One region of the Parashewanella spongiae genome, then DNA from elsewhere that is predicted to be linked to it. Evidence: predicted binding sites of a transcription regulator. Region 1 holds the regulator's gene; each other region holds the start of a gene.

Region 1 (6,046 bases):
TGCTGGCCAAAAGTTTAAATTAATCCCCGCAGCGATGTGTGGCGGCACCATACCTTGATAATATAAAATGTAAGATAAAAGCAGATAATCCATATGACTGCGATGACAGGGGACATACACAATTTCGTGACCATCATGATGCAGTTTACGAACAGACTCCGCGCCCTTGATATTGATGCCTTTATATAATTTGTTCCATAACCAAGTTAAAAAGCGTTCGGCAATTCGCACTAAACTATCCGAGTAATTGGCTGCAATCTCATTCAGATACGACTCTGCTTTTTTCTTCGCTTGTTCTTCAGTAATTTTCTTACTGTTGGCCTCTTCCGCAATAGCTTTCACAATGGTCGGAGATTTTAATAACTGCCTAAACAAGGTTTGACGATTTGGTAAATCAGGGCCCGTCATTACCTTACGCTGACGACGGAAATGTACTCGAGCAACGCGCGAAAGTTTGTGTGCAATAGCTTGGTCGGTGCCATGCTGCTTTGCCATATCAGCCAAAGATACTGTGTTTGAAAATTGAATAAAATTATGCCGACCTAAAAACAAAATCATTAAGCATTTACGCAACCATGTCGGACTTTCACGCTCTAATACCGCCGCTTTCATGGTGTCTTGCTCTTTACCCGGCACACGTCCCCAATACACGCTTACCGGTAACAATTGAATATCGAGTTCAGCGTCTTGCTGATGAAACTTTAGAAGATTCTGAAAGGGAATTAAGAAACGATTGCTCGAAGGCTTGTTCCGAAATAGCGGTTTGGCAGACTCAAGACATACAACTCGGGGCAATGTTGTACCAGCAATCCTAATACTATCGTAAGGACTCGGTAAACCAAGTTCCTGAGCGGTTTGACTGAGCACCGCGATATCACTGACCGACTCAGTTTTCATGACATACACAACCGGCTTATCCGCTTGAAGATTCAAATCTGAAAATGGGTTTTGAGGAACGATGACACTATGAACGAACCATTTCTGCAATAAGCGCAGCAACTTAAAAAACCAAGAGTTATGTTTACCCATAATGCTAATTTAATTCTAAGATCACAAAAGACTGTGGGCTAGGATAACAAACTTAACCACAAAATTCATAAGTAAGCCTTAATTCGGTAGCTGATCACTACTTCATACCAAATTATTATCGGAGTGAACCAAACCTACAGTTAAATATGTATTATTGATTAAGACTTGCACAAAGGTAGTTACTGTATATAATACCAGTAACTGTATAGACAAACAGGCGAAATTATGAGACCACTGACTCCAAGACAGTCTGAAATCCTTGAGCTCATCAAGTGCAATATTATTGAAACCGGTATGCCTCCGACTCGCGCTGAAATCGCCCGTCGTCTTGGCTTTAAAAGTGCCAATGCCGCTGAAGAGCATCTAAAAGCACTGGCCAAAAAAGGTTATATTGAAATACTCGCTGGTACATCTCGCGGCTTACGACTCACTCAAGAAATTACAGAGCCCGATCTAGGTTTGCCACTTATCGGCCAAGTCGCGGCCGGAGAACCTATATTAGCCGAACAACATGTTGAGCAGCATTACCAAGTTGATGCCACCATGTTTCGTCCTGCCGCTGACTTTTTATTACGCGTCCGTGGCGACAGTATGAAAAACATTGGCATCCTTGAAGGCGACTTACTGGCCGTGCATAAACAGCAGCAAGCGGTGAATGGTCAAGTTGTTGTGGCCAGAGTTGAAGATGACGTTACGGTTAAACGTTTCGAGAAAAAAGGCAAGGTCGTATATTTACATGCCGAAAATGATGACTACCAACCAATAAAAGTCGATCTTACTCATCAGCAATTAACCATTGAAGGATTAGCGGTTGGGGTTATCCGTAACGGAGCTTGGTTATGATATCGAGCGCCATTCCGCTTCATCACCCCGGTATTTGGCAGACCGCTACAACCACAAATCAGCCTCAAACCGTAAGTACCATGAGTTCTGATACTTCCGGTATTGATGAATTAATTCAACTCAGTAGCAAAATGGCTCAATTGAGTAAATTAGGTCGTTGGATTGTATTAATTAACCCGCCTTCAATCGATTATAAGTCGATCCTTTCCCAAGCAGGCGTGTCAATGAATAAGGTTTTGTTAGTCCACGCTAGAGACGATGTCGAATCACTGTGGGCCATGGAAAAAGCACTCACAAGTGGAACCAATAGTGCTGTCATTTGTTGGGCAGCAGAGTTAGATGCAAAAGATAACCGCCGACTTGAACTGGTGAATAAAAGTGCAAAAGCCATTGGCATTATTTTGCAAACTCAACCTAAAACGTCCTCAAAAACACTAGATATTGACGCTTGGCAAAAACAATTTATCAATGCTGTTCATTGATAAACAAAACCCTACACCCCTTAAAAACTCACGCTCTTTACCATAAACAATGACTTAACCGAGCATAATTCGGTTATTTTTTCAGTAAATTAGCTAAAACATGATCTTGATCAATCTCTGACCAGCAAGTAATGTAGGCTCCAGTAATAATTTATTTCCTTGTTACTGCAAGGCGATTATCGTCTTTTAAAATCAAGACAAATGTCTTAAAGAAAAACCCAGTTAAAGCTGAAGTACGACCGATCAGTCTTGTTTTACGATCATTTAGGAGCTTGTTGGTTCCCTGTGATTAAAACAGTCACATTCATGATTGGTTTCAAAAATGATAATTCAGAATTAAGCGCACGTGTGGTTAACACCGGAAGTCGTAATAACAAGCAATATCAAATTGATACACTGATAGTGAAATAATTGCTGACGCTTGTAGCAGCAGTCTTTGTATTAATTTGAAGTGAACTCACCACAATGGCACTTTGATATCAAGCTTTTTAGGGAACTGAAGAGTTTACATAGAGCAGAGTATTCCTGTGTGACTTTTCTTTGTAGTTGCTTTTCGCAATCGGCAGAGGAGACGTCTAGTGAAGCAATTGTTGTATTGTTTATTGGCTGCAGTGTATGCGCCATCCGTCTGGGCAACAGATACGCCCTTAAATATGACGCAGGGAGTAACAAGAATTAGTCATGAGGTCTATCACCTCCATATGACAATATTTTATATTTGTTGCGCGATTGGGGTGGTTGTCTTTGGTATTATGTTTTATGCCATGTTCAAACATCGTAAATCCAAAGGGGCGGTTGCCGCTAATTTTCACGAAAGTACAAAAGTGGAAATTCTTTGGACTGTTATTCCCTTTTTAATCCTAATCGGAATGGCTATTCCTGCCACCAAGACTCTGATTGATATGGAGGATCCAAGTGATGCGGATCTAACCATTAAAATTACCGGGTCTCAGTGGAAATGGCATTACGATTACTTCAATGAAGGCGTTGGTTTTTATAGTGTTCTTTCTACGCCGAGAGAACAAATAGAAAATCAAGCCGCCAAGGGTGAATTTTACCTCAAAGAAGTAGATAAGCCTTTAGTGCTGCCTACCAATAAAAAGATCCGCTTTTTGGTGACCTCCGATGATGTGATTCATTCATGGTGGATGCCCGCTTTTGCCGTCAAAAAAGACGCCAACCCCGGTTTCATTAATGAGGCATGGGCACGGATCGATGAAGAAGGCACCTTTCGCGGTCAATGCGCTGAGCTATGTGGCAAAGATCATGGATTTATGCCTATCGTGGTAAAAGCTGTATCCCCAGAAGCCTTTGATACTTGGTTAACATCTCAAAAACAAGCTGTCGCTCAAGCGGCTGAAACCGCAAAAGCTTCTTTATCAAAGACGCTGACTAAAGATGAGCTGTTTGCTAAAGGTGAGCAAGTGTATATGGCACATTGTGCCGCTTGTCACCAACCTAATGGAATGGGGCTTCCTGGCGTTTTCCCACATCTTAGAGCAAGCCCTGTTGTCATTGGTCCAGTAGAGCATCACATTAGTGTCGTGAAGCACGGAGTCACTGGGACAGCGATGCAATCATTTGAGAAACAGCTGACGGCTGAAGAAATTGCTGCTGTAGTTACTTACGAGCGAAATGCTTGGGGTAATGACACTGGCGATGTGGTTCAAGCCGTTGATGTTAGTAACCAAGGACAGTAAGGGATAACGATGACAACATTAAACCCTCAAACCAATGACGACGTCACTGTCCATGATGATCATGATCATCACGAGCAACCCAAAGGCATTATGCGTTGGATTTTGACGACAAACCATAAAGATATCGGTACCTTATATTTGTGGCTAAGCTTCATTATGTTTTTGACCGGCGGTGCCATGGCAATGGTGATCCGTGCTGAGCTTTTTGAACCGGGTTTACAATTGGTTGAACCTAACTTCTTCAACCAGATGACCACGGTTCATGGTCTTATCATGGTCTTTGGCGCTGTGATGCCAGCTTTTACCGGCTTAGCAAACTGGCTTATTCCGATGATGATTGGCGCACCCGACATGGCACTGCCAAGAATGAATAACTGGAGCTTTTGGATTTTACCCTTCGCGTTTTTAATCCTCTTGAGCTCTTTATTCATGGAAGGTGGCGGCCCGAACTTCGGTTGGACATTCTACGCTCCATTATCAACTACCTACAGTGGTGATAGTACCGCCCTATTCGTATTTGCAATCCATATCATGGGGATAAGCTCCATTATGGGAGCCATCAACGTGGTAGTTACCATCGTGAATATGCGTGCACCAGGTATGACATGGATGAAGCTGCCATTGTTTGTGTGGACGTGGCTAATTACCGCTTTCTTGTTGATTGCAGTAATGCCTGTTTTGGCTGGCGCTGTCACCATGGTTCTCACTGATAAATACTTCGGAACGAGCTTTTTTGATGCTGCAGGTGGTGGCGATCCTGTCATGTTCCAGCATATTTTCTGGTTCTTCGGTCACCCTGAAGTGTACATCATGATTTTACCAGCTTTCGGTATTATCTCAGCCATTGTTCCGGCCTTCAGTCGTAAAAAACTGTTTGGTTATGCCTCAATGGTGTATGCCACATCAAGCATTGCGATTTTGTCCTTCTTAGTGTGGGCACATCACATGTTTACGACTGGTATGCCGGTGGTCGCAGAGCTCTTTTTCATGTATTGCACCATGTTGATTGCCATCCCAACTGGGGTAAAAGTATTCAATTGGATAGCCACCATGTGGCGTGGCTCACTGTCCTTTGAACCACCAATGCTGTTTGCCATTGCCTTTATCGTGCTGTTCACATTTGGGGGATTTTCTGGCTTAATGCTGGCTATCACTCCCGCGGACTTCCAATACCATGACACTTACTTTGTCGTCGCCCATTTCCATTATGTACTTGTGACAGGTGCTGTATTCTCCATTATGGCCGCCACCTATTATTGGCTGCCGAAATGGACCGGATATATGTACAGCGACACATTGGCCAAGTGGCACTTTTGGTGCTCGGTGATATCAGTGAATGTGCTGTTTTTCCCAATGCACTTTTTAGGTTTAGCAGGCATGCCGCGTCGTATTCCTGATTACAACATTCAGTTTGCCAATATTAATGAGATTGTTTCTATCGGCGGTTTTGCCTTTGGTTTATCTCAATTGATTTTCTTAGTGTTAGTGATCAAGTGCATTCGTGGTGGTGAAAAAGCGGCTGCAAAGCCGTGGGATGGTGCAGAAGGTTTAGAATGGACTATCCCAAGCCCAGCACCTTATCACTCATTCACCACACCACCGGAGATTAAGTAATATGACCGCACCCAAATCCAACAAAAAGCTGATCTACTGGTTAGCCTTCGGCTCCATTGCCATGTTCGGGTTTGGGTTTGCCCTTGTGCCTTTGTACGACGTCATGTGCAAACAACTCGGCATTAACGGCAAAACCAACACCATAGCTAAATCGTATGATCAACAGCAAGTTGTTGATAAAACTCGCACCATCAATGTGGAGTTTGTCGCGCAAACCGCACCGGGTATGTCGTGGGATTTTGGCCCCACGATAAACCAAATAAAGGTGCACCCCGGCGAGCTGGTACACACAGTATTTTTTGCTAACAATACTTCTAATACTAGGATGATTGCGCAAGCGATACCGTCAGTCTCTCCCGGGCAAGCCGCGATTTATTT
Region 2 (6,046 bases), 1.1 Mb from region 1:
TTTGGTACAACATTAAGAACTTATGTGCTGTATCAACACCATCATTGCCAAGTGACTCAGTCACTACTGCTTGAGCAACTCAGTGAATGGGGCGTTGATATTTCAGCAGACCAACTTAACCGTTTGTTATCAGAAAAATATGATGATTTTCATCAACCTAGAAACATCAGTTTACTGCGTTCTCAAGCGTAGAAAAAACGGCTGATAGTAAGGCGTAGCTTGCAGCAAGTAGTTATTCTACTTGCAAAAGTTACAACGCAGATAGCAGTCATTTTAGCAAGCTTGTGAGCGTAGAGCACTTCACTCATTGGGTGAAAGCCATGATGATAAAATCATCATATTGCTCAAACAGTTACTCATATACTCAGCGTTCAACTGATGATTTTAGGATGAAACAAAAAAATTACCCATTGCACAGCGGAAAAGTTTTGCCAATCATCCATGTCAATTTTTTATTTGCTCAGGCTCTTGAAGTGCAACCTATCGAATCCTTGGTTGTTGTCAGTGATGGTGCAGGACAATTTAAAGTACTCATTCATGCGTTGTGCTAGGTTCATGCAGAAAGGCTCATTCACAACCTAATTCCACTTTGCCCTGAGCATCGGAGCGATATCAAAAAAGTGAGAAATGAGATTTGGGATTTTTACCGTGAGCTTAAATGTTATAAAGTTCAGCCTTGTGGCAAAAAAGCAGAACAACTCTCTAGAAGGTTTGATGATATTTTTACGTAAAAGACCAGCTATCAAACCTTGAATCAACAACTAAAACGACTACACAAACATAAATCGTCTCTACTTCGAGTGCTGGAACGGCCTGAAATTCAGATACATACCAACGGCAGTGAAAACGATTTGCGAGAACATGTCAAAAGGCGAAAAGTAAGTGGTGGAACAAGAAGTGATTTAGGACGCCAATGTCGAGACACCTTTTGGAGTTTGCGCAAAACCTGCCAAAAACGAGTGTTCAGCCTAATTGATGTTAGTTTTTTAACTTATTGATTTTCTGTAAGCGAACAAATAAAAATACCTGTAAATGGCTTTCACTTTTAAAACTACTTAGGGATGTCGCAGTTCAAATAATACCAATTTAAATTTCAACGCTTAATTTGTCATACCTGCGAACGCAGGTATCCAGCGACTTGTGCCCAAATTAACCAAAGACTCTGGACTCCTGCGTTCGCAGGAGTGACGATAAAATTGGTATACATTCTTCCGCCACGTCCCTTAGTCGCCATTTCGGTTAAAACAACAAAATCTGGCATTTTTTGAATTTGAAATTTTAGCTAACATCATTTAGAAAGAACTAAATGGACATATTACCTTTACATGTTCCTAACTTTTTAAAACAACGGAACTTTCTCCTTATATCTTCACATTATTTAGGCTGAGCCCCCAAAAACAAAACTTGTCATTTTGGGCGTTTTTAAATGACAGGCTTTCTCTTAAAAATACCATCCCTTTACTGGGAGACTTGGTGCTGCAAGGGGCTCGAACTACCACAACTTATTGAGTAGTTACCTCAAATACGCTTGGTGTACTGATAAATAAAGTAAATCAAGTTCAGAGAGGGTGGAAACACTATTTTGGTGGGATAGGTTATCCCAGAGCGATATTTTTCAGAATAAATGGATTTGTAGTAAACCGATTCTATCGATGGCATCGCCGCTTAAGTCAACGTCTGAGCAAGTATCTATCACGAGGTGCTTACGAAAAATTACGCCAAGCAGGTCTTGAGTATTTACCACGACAAGATGATAAGCAAAATGAAGGAGCTGAGAGAAGTGTAACAACAGAGCCGTGTGAGGGAAAACTTCATGCACGGAATCGAAGAGGGGCTGCTGGATAAGTGATAGCGAAGCCAGTAGCCTACTCTACTTGAAGGTGCAACCTCAAATAAACTTGAGTACTGTTAGTTTATACAGTATCTTTGGTTTTAGAACTTATTTGTTGGGTTTAAGCTTGCGCAAGATCATTCACATAGATATGGACTGTTTCTACGCCGCTGTTGAAATGAGAGATGTTCCTGAATACTTAGGAAAGCCGTTAGCTGTAGGCGGCAATCGTGATCGCCGAGGAGTGATCAGCACATGTAATTACGAGGCAAGAGCATTCGGTGTTCGTTCAGCAATGCCCACACAACAAGCGCTTAAACTGTGCCCAAATTTAATTCTTGTTTCTGGACGGATGCAAGTTTATAAAGATGTATCCAGTAAAATTAGGCAAGTTTTTCAAAGGTATACCGAGTTAATTGAGCCTCTGTCGTTAGATGAAGCTTACCTAGATGTTACTGGCTGCGAACAATATAAAGGATCTGCGACATTAATTGCAGCAGCCATTCGACAAGATATTTTTAATGAAACAGGGCTAACAGCTTCTGCTGGAATCGCGCCTGTGAAGTTTCTTGCAAAAATAGCTTCCGATCTTAATAAACCCAATGGTCAGTTTGTTATTACGCCTGTGCAGGTTGCAAGTTTTGTACAAACTTTGTCGCTACGTAAAATTCCGGGAGTAGGTAAAGTTACTGAGGAAAAACTTGCAGAATACGGATTAAAAACATGCCAAGATGTTCAGCAATCTGATCATGTAAAACTGGTGAAGCGGTTTGGAAAATTCGGTCAAATTTTGATTGAGAGAAGTTTTGGCCGTGACCCTCGTTGCATCGAATCTCATCGACAACGAAAATCTGTTGGAGTAGAAACAACATTATCACGTGATATCTATCAACTAGTGCAGTGTAAGCAAGTGCTTACTGGTTTAATGCAAGAGCTTTCAGCTCGAATGCAGCACGCAGCGAATGAAAGACAAGTTCAAAAGCAAGTGGTTAAATTAAAGTTTGCCGATTTTGTTCAAACAACAATTGAACAAAAATGTGATGAAGTATCGGTTAAGTTATTTGAGAGTTTACTCGAACAAGCGTTCGAAAGAGGAGAAGGCCGTGGCATTCGATTAATTGGAGTTGCTATAGGTTTAAAATCTGACGGCGCTTCAAACATTGAAGCTGAAAACCAACAAACTCAATTGGCACTAGAGCTTGGTTGAGTTCTCGGATGACGCCTTTAATCTCTTTGGGTTTAATTCACCGCCCCTTTGGGCGAACTGATCAGTGCGACCTGTGTTTGTTATAACAGCGTAGGCTGGTATCCAGTGACTTTTTCTGAAAAGAGAAAGGCCGACATATAACTGCCGTTACTTCGTTTCCAGACTTCGCTGGAGTGATGAGCACGGTATATTTTTCATCAAGCAACTAAAAATTCACAGGTTCTGAAATCATGTATCTTCAGGTAACAAGGGTATAATACCTCTAGAAAAGTTCAAGTGTTTTGAGGGTTATTCATTACTTGAGTTGTGTGTCTCATTGAGTTGAGATTCTAATCTTCTTGATAAGTGTCCACGTAATCCAATCTTGGCTAACGCTTGTTCCCAGGTTTTAATGTGTTGTACTTTAAATTCACTTCCATTACTTCTTCGAGGATTAGTGACATGCTTAATTTGATATTTTTTTAGATCAAACTTATATATTGCATAATCGGTGTGTCGAGTTTTTATTTCAAGCTGATGCCACCCTTGATCGATTTTGACTGAGCTTTTAATGATCTTAAAATCATCTTTTGATAGCTTTTCTAAGTTGTCTTCACTTTTAGTCCAATTATAAAGATCAGTAAGTTGAATTAATGTGTTTGTGGATACAGCCATATACTTGAGCCAATGGAGGGGTCACTAGGACTCGAACAATAGCACTTTTTGAGTGCTAAAAAGGCTATTGTTTAGTCTTTTTTATACTTTATTAGGCCAAAAAAGAATCAATGTTCTTTGGGATATATTTAAAAAATAGGGCTTAAGGTATTACCATCAGCATCTTCAAACTTTCCTGCAATAATCGTAATTAAATCAGCGAGCCACCAAATACCTATGCCGCCTAAAGTCAATAGCATTAACACGCCACTGCCTGTTTTGCCATATACAAAACGATGCACACCAAAGACACCAAGTAATAAACAATAAATAAAAGCGAAAACACCTTGAGCATTTTTTTTAGGGACACCACCATAGGCACTGGGTAAGTGTTGTTCTGACTTACAATGCTGGCAGTTTGGAGCTGTATTTAGAATTTGTTCACCACAATAGCGACAAAATACGATTGAGTTCATTTGAAGTCCTTTCTATTTTTTCTTTATGCTATTAATACCTTAAGTTTTTTTAAAAAGCATTGTTTGTTTAAAATTAAATCGTATTCAAGGTTTTTATTAGCTTGATTTACTCGATTGAATATCAGGTTGGTTTGTTAATAATGCTTCAATTTGGGCAACGGTTAGGTTATTTCCGGCTAAGCTGCTATCAAAAGGCTCTTTCATCATGCCACATTCACATAAGGATGCTTCTTTTAATTGATTGATAAGTTTACTGTGACTTTTAGTCGATTTCTGAAACCGTTTAGCAGTTTCTTTTTGTCCTATTCTGAACATTAGAATGTCAGCAATGACACTAAGCCCGAAAAGTTTGTTTTCTTTTATTGCTCTCTTATCATTTAAATAATTTGTTGATGGGGCTATGAAGGTTCCAATACTTTTAGCTTTCGCATGATACTTGGATTTACCTTGAAAAGTGCTTAGAGGGTTATCTGTTTGGAGAGTTTGATTATGAAACATTGCATGCACTTCTTGATATTCGATTTCAGTACATATGTAAAAATAATCTTTTTCTACAGATGATAATTGTTCAGATAAAGCACCAAAAGATACATTTGGGCACACTTGTAAATGCTGCAATTGCTCAGAATTTTCACTTTGCTCTAAGAAAAGAGGGAAGGGGGAAAACGTCATTGATGTAGAGGTTGTTTCAGGTGCTGAACTTGCCATAAAAATTAATCCTAATAGAAGTTATACCAATAACAGTAATTAAATGCTCAACTCAGAGCTATGTATGTGCTCAAAGTGTTATCGAAATTGATTAAGGCATAGTTGTTACCGACATGCACAGGTGTCGTTATTACATTGCTACGTCAAGACAATTTTGAGTAGTATTCTTTATAACCCAAAGTGAGCACATACAAGCTCCCGAAGGGCAAGGCTAAAGGTTCCATTACTGCGTTACAAACACTTGAATTATCCCGACAAAAGCACTAAGTGAGTTGAATGCCAGCTTTGTATGGCGGTCGTAGGGAATATAGTATTTCGAGCTTGTGCTTTGCGCTGATACCCTTTCGCTCTTGCTGAGTGAGAGATTAATTACTGTAATTGGTTTATAGTCATCTCAAACAACTTAACGCATTTGCGTCAAAAAGAGACTTAACTAATTTAATTATTTATTATTCAAGAATTTAGATGCTAAGTGAATAGAGGTGGGGATTAAATTTTGTTCATGAAGAAAGAGTGAATGACAGACTTTAAACCTAGGGACTGTTGATCTTTTAGGATTAAATTTTGTGCTATTTGAGCATTTATCTGTTCAAGGCGTGAGCAGTGATGCTTAGCCATCTAAGTGAGCTGGTCACAACACAGAAACAGTGAACGCTCAAAAGCATCTAAGACAGCGTAAATTGGTCATTTCTACTGCGTTATCGCTTGCTTATTTGGAATACCAAACCGCACAAGCTCTGTCTTGTATAAAACGACCAATTTATCGCTGAAAAAATAATCACGAAAGATAAACAGCCCCTTCTATGAGGACATCTTTGTCAAGCCCTTCAGTTTTTAATTTATTTCATTCAGTTTCTCTGGTTAAAAGTGTTGCTCAGGTTTTGTTGTGTCAGCTTAATGGCTAACCACCTTCTATCCGTTCTGACTTTAGTCAGTCACCTTAAATTGCATGCGCATTATCACGCCTAACCTGAATAATGATACTAACTCTTCTAGAAAAACGATTTAGCCTTGCTTATCAAGGGGCTGTACAGTTAGCATCGAACAACGCTTTACTACATTTTACTCTTTACTTGGTTATTTTGATTAAAGTGACATCGTTGCACCTGATGGCACTTCTCCATGCTCTAAATACTTCCACAGTTTGATAAGAAGTTTACGTGCCATAGCAACAATGCCGATGCGTCTCAT
Region 3 (6,046 bases), 1.3 Mb from region 1:
ATTCGTTATCACGGAAAATCGGTGAACCCGCTTCAATACTTACCTAAGTGAGTTGACTTAGGAGCCAAATTTGGCACAAAGGGAGTAAACGGTGAGTTAACTAAGGAATAGTTTCCACTTGGGGGGATCCGACATGGGAAGTCAGAATAATACAGCAGTGATTGAAGACGTTGAAAATTTAGCAATTGGAAAATTGGATAGCGGTCGACATGACAATAAAGATCAAAATGAAGAAGCCGATTCGGTTTCTCAGGATGATGCACCCCGAAGCTTAGATGCAACTCAACTTTATTTGAGTGAAATAGGCTTCTCACCTCTATTATCAGCAGAAGAAGAAGTCTTTTTTTCTAGAAAAGCATTAAAAGGTTGCGAGAAATCTCGTAATCGAATGATTGAAAGTAATCTTAGATTAGTCGTAAAAATCGCCCGTCGATATAACAACCGTGGATTAGCGCTGTTGGATCTTATTGAGGAAGGTAACTTAGGCTTAATTCGAGCTGTTGAGAAATTTGATCCTGAACGTGGCTTTAGGTTTTCAACCTATGCGACATGGTGGATCAGACAAACAATTGAACGGGCGATCATGAATCAAACCCGAACAATACGTCTACCTATACATGTCGTTAAAGAGCTTAATGTTTATCTCAGAACAGCTAGAGAGCTGGCTCATAAACTAGATCATGAGCCTACAGCTGAAGAAATTGCTGAAAAACTCGATGTTCCTAGTGCGAATGTGAGTAAGTTACTTAAGTTAAATGAAAGGATTACGTCAGTCGATACCCCTATAGGTGGGGAAAACGACAAAGCTCTGCTTGACGTGATTCCTGCCGAAGATATGGTGGGGCCAGATCATAAAGTTCAAACGAAAGATATTTCTGATTCTGTTGTGAAATGGCTGAACGAATTAAACAGTAAACAGCGTGAGGTATTAGCTAGACGTTTTGGTTTACTTGGTTACGAACCTTCAACTTTAGAAGATGTCGGTGAAGAAATTGGGCTCACTCGTGAACGGGTGAGGCAAATTCAAGTCGAGGCACTGAAACGACTACGAGATATAATGAGTTCACAAGGCTTATCGGTTGAGACATTGTTTCAACAAAGTACCGTATAAAATAAATTTTTGTTGGATGTTAAAGCCCCTCTACTTGTGAAAGCTGAGGGGCTCTGTGTTTAGATTAACGTAGATTTGATTCTATATAGAAACTCTAACGCTTGTTTTGGTGTCAAATCATCAGGCTGTAATTGTTTAAGCATCGATTCAACTTGAGCTAGTTCATCAGAAATACTGGGTGCAGAAAAGTTAAGGTCGAATGATTGTTGCTGGGTTGAATGCACGTCATGATCCCTGCTTTCTAGTTGGTGCAGTTTTTGTTTTGCAGATTTAATTACAGGAACAGGTACACCAGCTAATGCTGCTACTTGAAGTCCGTAGCTTTTACTTGCAGCTCCTTCTTGAACGGCATGCATAAAAGCAATTGTGTCGCCATGCTCGACAGCATCAAGATGCACATTAACAACACCTTTCATATGTTCTGGTAACTGAGTTAACTCAAAGTAGTGAGTCGCAAATAAAGTCAAAGAATTGAGCTTACTGGCAAGATACTCGGCTGCTGACCAAGCTAGAGATAACCCGTCATAAGTTGATGTACCCCGACCAATTTCATCCATTAAAACAAGACTGTTTTTGGTTGCATTATGGAGAATGTTAGCGGTTTCGGTCATCTCTACCATAAATGTAGAGCGCCCGGATGCGAGATCGTCGGAAGCGCCAATTCGGGTGAAAATTCTATCAATCGGTCCGATAATGGCTGATTCAGCGGGTACAAATGAACCGATATGAGCCATTAAGGTTATCAGGGCGACTTGACGCATATAAGTCGATTTACCACCCATGTTAGGTCCTGTCACAATTAACATTCGTCGATCGCTATTAAGAATGACAGGATTTGCAATAAAAGGCGATTCTGTCACTTGCTCAACTACAGGGTGTCGGCCTGCATTAACATATATGCCAGTCGTTTGTGATAACTCTGGACAGCTATAATTTAACATTTCAGCTCGTTCGGCAAAGCAACTCAATACATCAAGTTCTGAAGTGGCTTTTGCAAATTGCTGTAGTTCATGCAACTTAGGTAATATCTGATCGAACAACTGCTCCCACAACTTTTTCTCTAAAGCTAATGCTTTTCCTTGGCTGGAAAGTACTTTTTCTTCATGCTCTTTAAGTTCAGGTGTTATATAGCGTTCAGTATTTTTAAGAGTTTGTCGGCGTTGATAGCTTAAAGGCATATTGATCGACTGCGCCTTGCTGACTTCGATATAATAGCCATGAACTCGGTTGTAACCTACTTTGAGTGTAGGGATTCCAGTTTGTTCTCGCTCCCTTAATTCGAGTTCCTCTAAGTAGTTCGTCGCCCCTTCGCTTAATCGGCGCCACTCATCCAATTCTGCGTTATATCCCTCTCGTATGACACCACCATCACGTATCAGTACAGGAGGGACATCGACGATGGCTCGCTGAAGTAATGAAGATTCTTCGGGAAAATCGCCTAACTGACACACAAGCTGTTGTATATGACTCGATGCTGTCTCAGATAACAAATGCTTGAGTGTCGGAAGTACATCTAATGCTTGTCTTAAACGAGCAAAATCCCTTGGTTTAGCCGAACGAAGCGCTAATCGAGACATAATGCGTTCAACATCACCAATGACTTTTAAGTGTTCATGGAGCTCATCATACAGGTTTGATTCAATAAACTCGGTAACGACATTTTGTCTGGCGTTAATTTTAGAATGGCTTGTCAGTGGCTGATGGATCCAACGTTGAAGCATTCTGCTTCCCATTGGAGTTGCAGTACTGTCTAGAACAGAGGCAAGGGTGTTCTCAATACCACCACTTAAGTTTTGAGTAAGCTCTAAATTTTTTCGTGTCGCGGCATCCAGTACTATGCTATCAGTTTGATTAAAGCGAGTAATAGCATTGATGTGAGGTAAAGATGCTTTTTGAGTATCTCTCACGTACTGCATCAAACAACCAGCAGCTTGAATTGATAAATGAGCGTCACTTACCCCGAATCCGGTTAGATCTTTGGTGCCAAATTGGTCTAAAAGTAATTTAAGAGAAGTGTCATAATCAAATTCCCACTCTGGGCGTCGACGTTTTCCACTAAACGTGTCAATTAAGTGTAAGTCATCAAGCTCTTCACTGAATAATAATTCAGCAGGTCGTGTTCTTTGTAATTCTGCTTCTAATGCTTCTTCACCAGCTAATTCACTGATGACGAAACGCCCTGAGGCTAAGTCTAGTGTCGCATATCCATAAAGGGATTTATGTTGATAAACAGCGGCAAGTAGATTGTCTCTATTCTCGTGTAGTAATGCTTCGTCGGTAAGCGTACCAGGAGTAATTATACGGACAACCTTACGCTCAACAGGTCCTTTTGACGTTGCGGGATCACCAATTTGTTCACAAATAGCAACGGATTGACCAAGTTGAACCAATTTTGCTAAATAACCCTCAATGGCATGATAAGGAATTCCGGCCATAGGAATGGCATTACCGCCTGATTTGCCACGTGCAGTTAATGAAATACTGAGTAGTTCGGAGGCTTTTTTAGCGTCATCGAAAAATAGTTCGTAAAAATCACCCATTCGGTAAAACAACAACATATCAGAATGTTGTGCTTTCATGGTCAAGTACTGACGCATCATAGGGGTGTGATTGTCTAAATTGGGTAGCTCAGCTTTCATTGGTGCAGGTTATCTCGGCTATTTCATCAAATATCTAAAAGCAATACTAGCAAGTTTTTAACAGAAAAATCCCAACAATTTTTACTGGTTTTAAAGTCAATATAAATAAATTTGTCGAATCCTCTTGATACTGTATGATTGTACAGTATACTAACAATCATTAAGAATTAGTTAGAGAAGTTCACAATGGGTGACTTCAGAAAGCTAATTACAACTTTATATTATTCAAAATGATAACCCGATACTGAGAGGATAGAAAATGAAGAACGATCCAAATAAAGAAAAAGCGCTCACCGCAGTATTGGGCCAGATTGAAAAGCAATTTGGTAAAGGTTCTATCATGAAATTGGGTGAAGATCGCTCAATGGATGTTGAAACTATCTCAACGGGATCATTAGCACTTGATGTTGCATTAGGAGCAGGTGGTTTACCTATGGGACGTATTGTTGAAATATACGGCCCTGAGTCATCAGGTAAAACAACGTTAACATTGGAAGTTATCGCTGCAGCACAAAAACAAGGGAAAACCTGTGCATTTATTGATGCTGAGCATGCTTTGGATCCTGGCTATGCAAAAAATCTTGGTGTAGATATTGATAATTTACTGTGTTCACAGCCAGACACTGGTGAACAAGCATTAGAAATCTGTGATGCGTTAACACGTTCAGGAGCTGTAGATGTCATTATTGTCGACTCGGTTGCAGCATTGACACCAAAAGCAGAAATAGAAGGTGAAATTGGTGATTCACACATGGGCTTAGCGGCACGTATGATGAGCCAAGCAATGCGTAAGCTTGCTGGTAACCTTAAGCAATCCAATACACTGCTTATCTTCATTAACCAAATTCGTATGAAAATTGGTGTAATGTTTGGTAACCCAGAAACAACAACTGGTGGTAACGCGCTTAAGTTTTATGCTTCTGTTCGTCTTGATATTCGCCGTACAGGTGCCATTAAAGAAGGCGACCAAGTTGTTGGTAACGAAACCCGCGTTAAAGTCGTTAAAAACAAAATTGCAGCACCATTTAAACAAGCTGAATTTCAGATTTTATATGGGAAGGGCATTAATAGCATGGGCGAGTTAGTTGATTTGGGCGTTCTGCACAAGTTAGTTGAAAAAGCGGGTGCTTGGTATAGCTACAAAGGTGACAAAATTGGCCAAGGCCGCGCTAATGCTGGTAAATTTATGGTTGAGAACCCTGGTATAGCTCAAGAACTTGAAGAAACATTGCGTTCATTATTATTAAGCAAGCCATCCGCATCTGACTCTGCTACTAGCGAAGAAAATGTAGATTTAGAGACTGGTGAAGTATTTTAACCGTAGTCATGATGAAATATACGGCTTATCAAACCGCGGTTTGGCTTTTAGCCAGCCGCGATTATTCTCACAATCAAATCAAAGCCAAACTTCTTGATAAAGGATACGAAGAGCCTGAAATAGACACTACCCTTGAACGGTGTGTAACGAGTGGCTATATCGATGATGCAAGATATGCTACTGCTTTAATTAGAAGCCACATAAATAAAGGTCATGGAGTAATGCGCATTCGACAATCTCTGCATCAAAAAGGGTTACAGGCTGATATTATCACTCTAAGAATCGAAGAATCAGAGTGTGATTGGTTCGAACTTGCTAAGTGTAAAGCTCAAAAAAAGTTTGCAGATAAATCCATTGTTGATTACAAAGACAAAGCAAAGCGGATTCGTTTCCTTATGGGGCAGGGTTTTGATTATGAGCAATCTTGTTATGCTTTAACCTAGAAAAATCAGTTGGTGGCGCTCTTAAAGGCAGAGAAAATTATCGATAGCAAGGCGTGACTTGAAGTAATACCAATTACAGTAATTAATCTCTCACTCAGCAAGAGATAAAGGTTTTCAGTACAAGGCGCATGTTCGAAGTACTATATACCCTAACGGCCGCTATACAAAGCTGGCGTTCAACGCACTTCGTGCTTTTGTCGGGATAATTTAAGAACGTGCAACGCAGTAATGGAAACCTTTAGCCTTGCCCTTCGGGAGCTTGTATGCGCACACTTTGGTTTATAAAGAATACTTCACAAAATTATCTCAACGTAGCAATGTAATAACGACAGTTTGTATATCGGTAATAACTATGTTTTCATCAATTTCGTTTGTACTTTGTGCGCATACATAGCTCTGAGTTGAGCATTTAATTACTGTAACTTTTATAAGTAGTGATTCTACTTATAAAAGTTACAACGCAGCAATTGGTAATTTTAGCCAGTTTACGAATGTCAAGTATTCACTCAATGGATGAATACACTTTATGGTTTTA

Evidence for each region. Region 1 encodes LexA, which represses DNA repair genes until DNA is damaged. Its sites were predicted from a motif close to TACTGTATNNNNATACAGTA; they were not measured.
Region 2: dinB (DNA polymerase IV) is a predicted target of LexA. The motif match lies at 1,904-1,923, and genes of this name have one in related genera.
Region 3: recA (recombinase RecA) is a predicted target of LexA. The motif match lies at 3,879-3,898, and genes of this name have one in related genera.

Annotation. Positions count from the first base shown of each region.
Region 1 covers NZ_CP037952.1:50,477-56,522, reverse strand. The annotation lists gene plsB (glycerol-3-phosphate 1-O-acyltransferase PlsB) at 1-1,029, opposite strand, end outside; gene lexA (transcriptional repressor LexA) at 1,255-1,872, shown strand; gene E2I05_RS00210 (cell division inhibitor SulA) at 1,869-2,354, shown strand; partial or broken gene coxB (cytochrome c oxidase subunit II) at 2,933-4,039, shown strand; gene ctaD (cytochrome c oxidase subunit I) at 4,064-5,668, shown strand; gene E2I05_RS00195 (cytochrome c oxidase assembly protein) at 5,670-6,046, shown strand, end outside.
Region 2 covers NZ_CP037952.1:4,413,308-4,419,353, reverse strand. The annotation lists gene E2I05_RS17600 (hypothetical protein) at 1-192, shown strand, start outside; gene E2I05_RS22390 (hypothetical protein) at 321-551, shown strand; gene E2I05_RS22385 (IS66 family transposase) at 750-998, shown strand; partial or broken gene E2I05_RS23085 (group II intron maturase-specific domain-containing protein) at 1,534-1,845, shown strand; gene dinB (DNA polymerase IV) at 1,959-3,038, shown strand; gene E2I05_RS17580 (hypothetical protein) at 3,327-3,692, opposite strand; gene E2I05_RS17575 (TM2 domain-containing protein) at 3,821-4,147, opposite strand; gene E2I05_RS17570 (hypothetical protein) at 4,244-4,855, opposite strand; gene E2I05_RS17565 (IS110 family RNA-guided transposase) at 5,942-6,046, opposite strand, start outside.
Region 3 covers NZ_CP037952.1:1,326,065-1,332,110, forward strand. The annotation lists gene E2I05_RS04985 (peptidoglycan DD-metalloendopeptidase family protein) at 1-51, shown strand, start outside; gene rpoS (RNA polymerase sigma factor RpoS) at 134-1,111, shown strand; gene mutS (DNA mismatch repair protein MutS) at 1,171-3,750, opposite strand; gene recA (recombinase RecA) at 4,010-5,068, shown strand; gene E2I05_RS05005 (regulatory protein RecX) at 5,077-5,511, shown strand.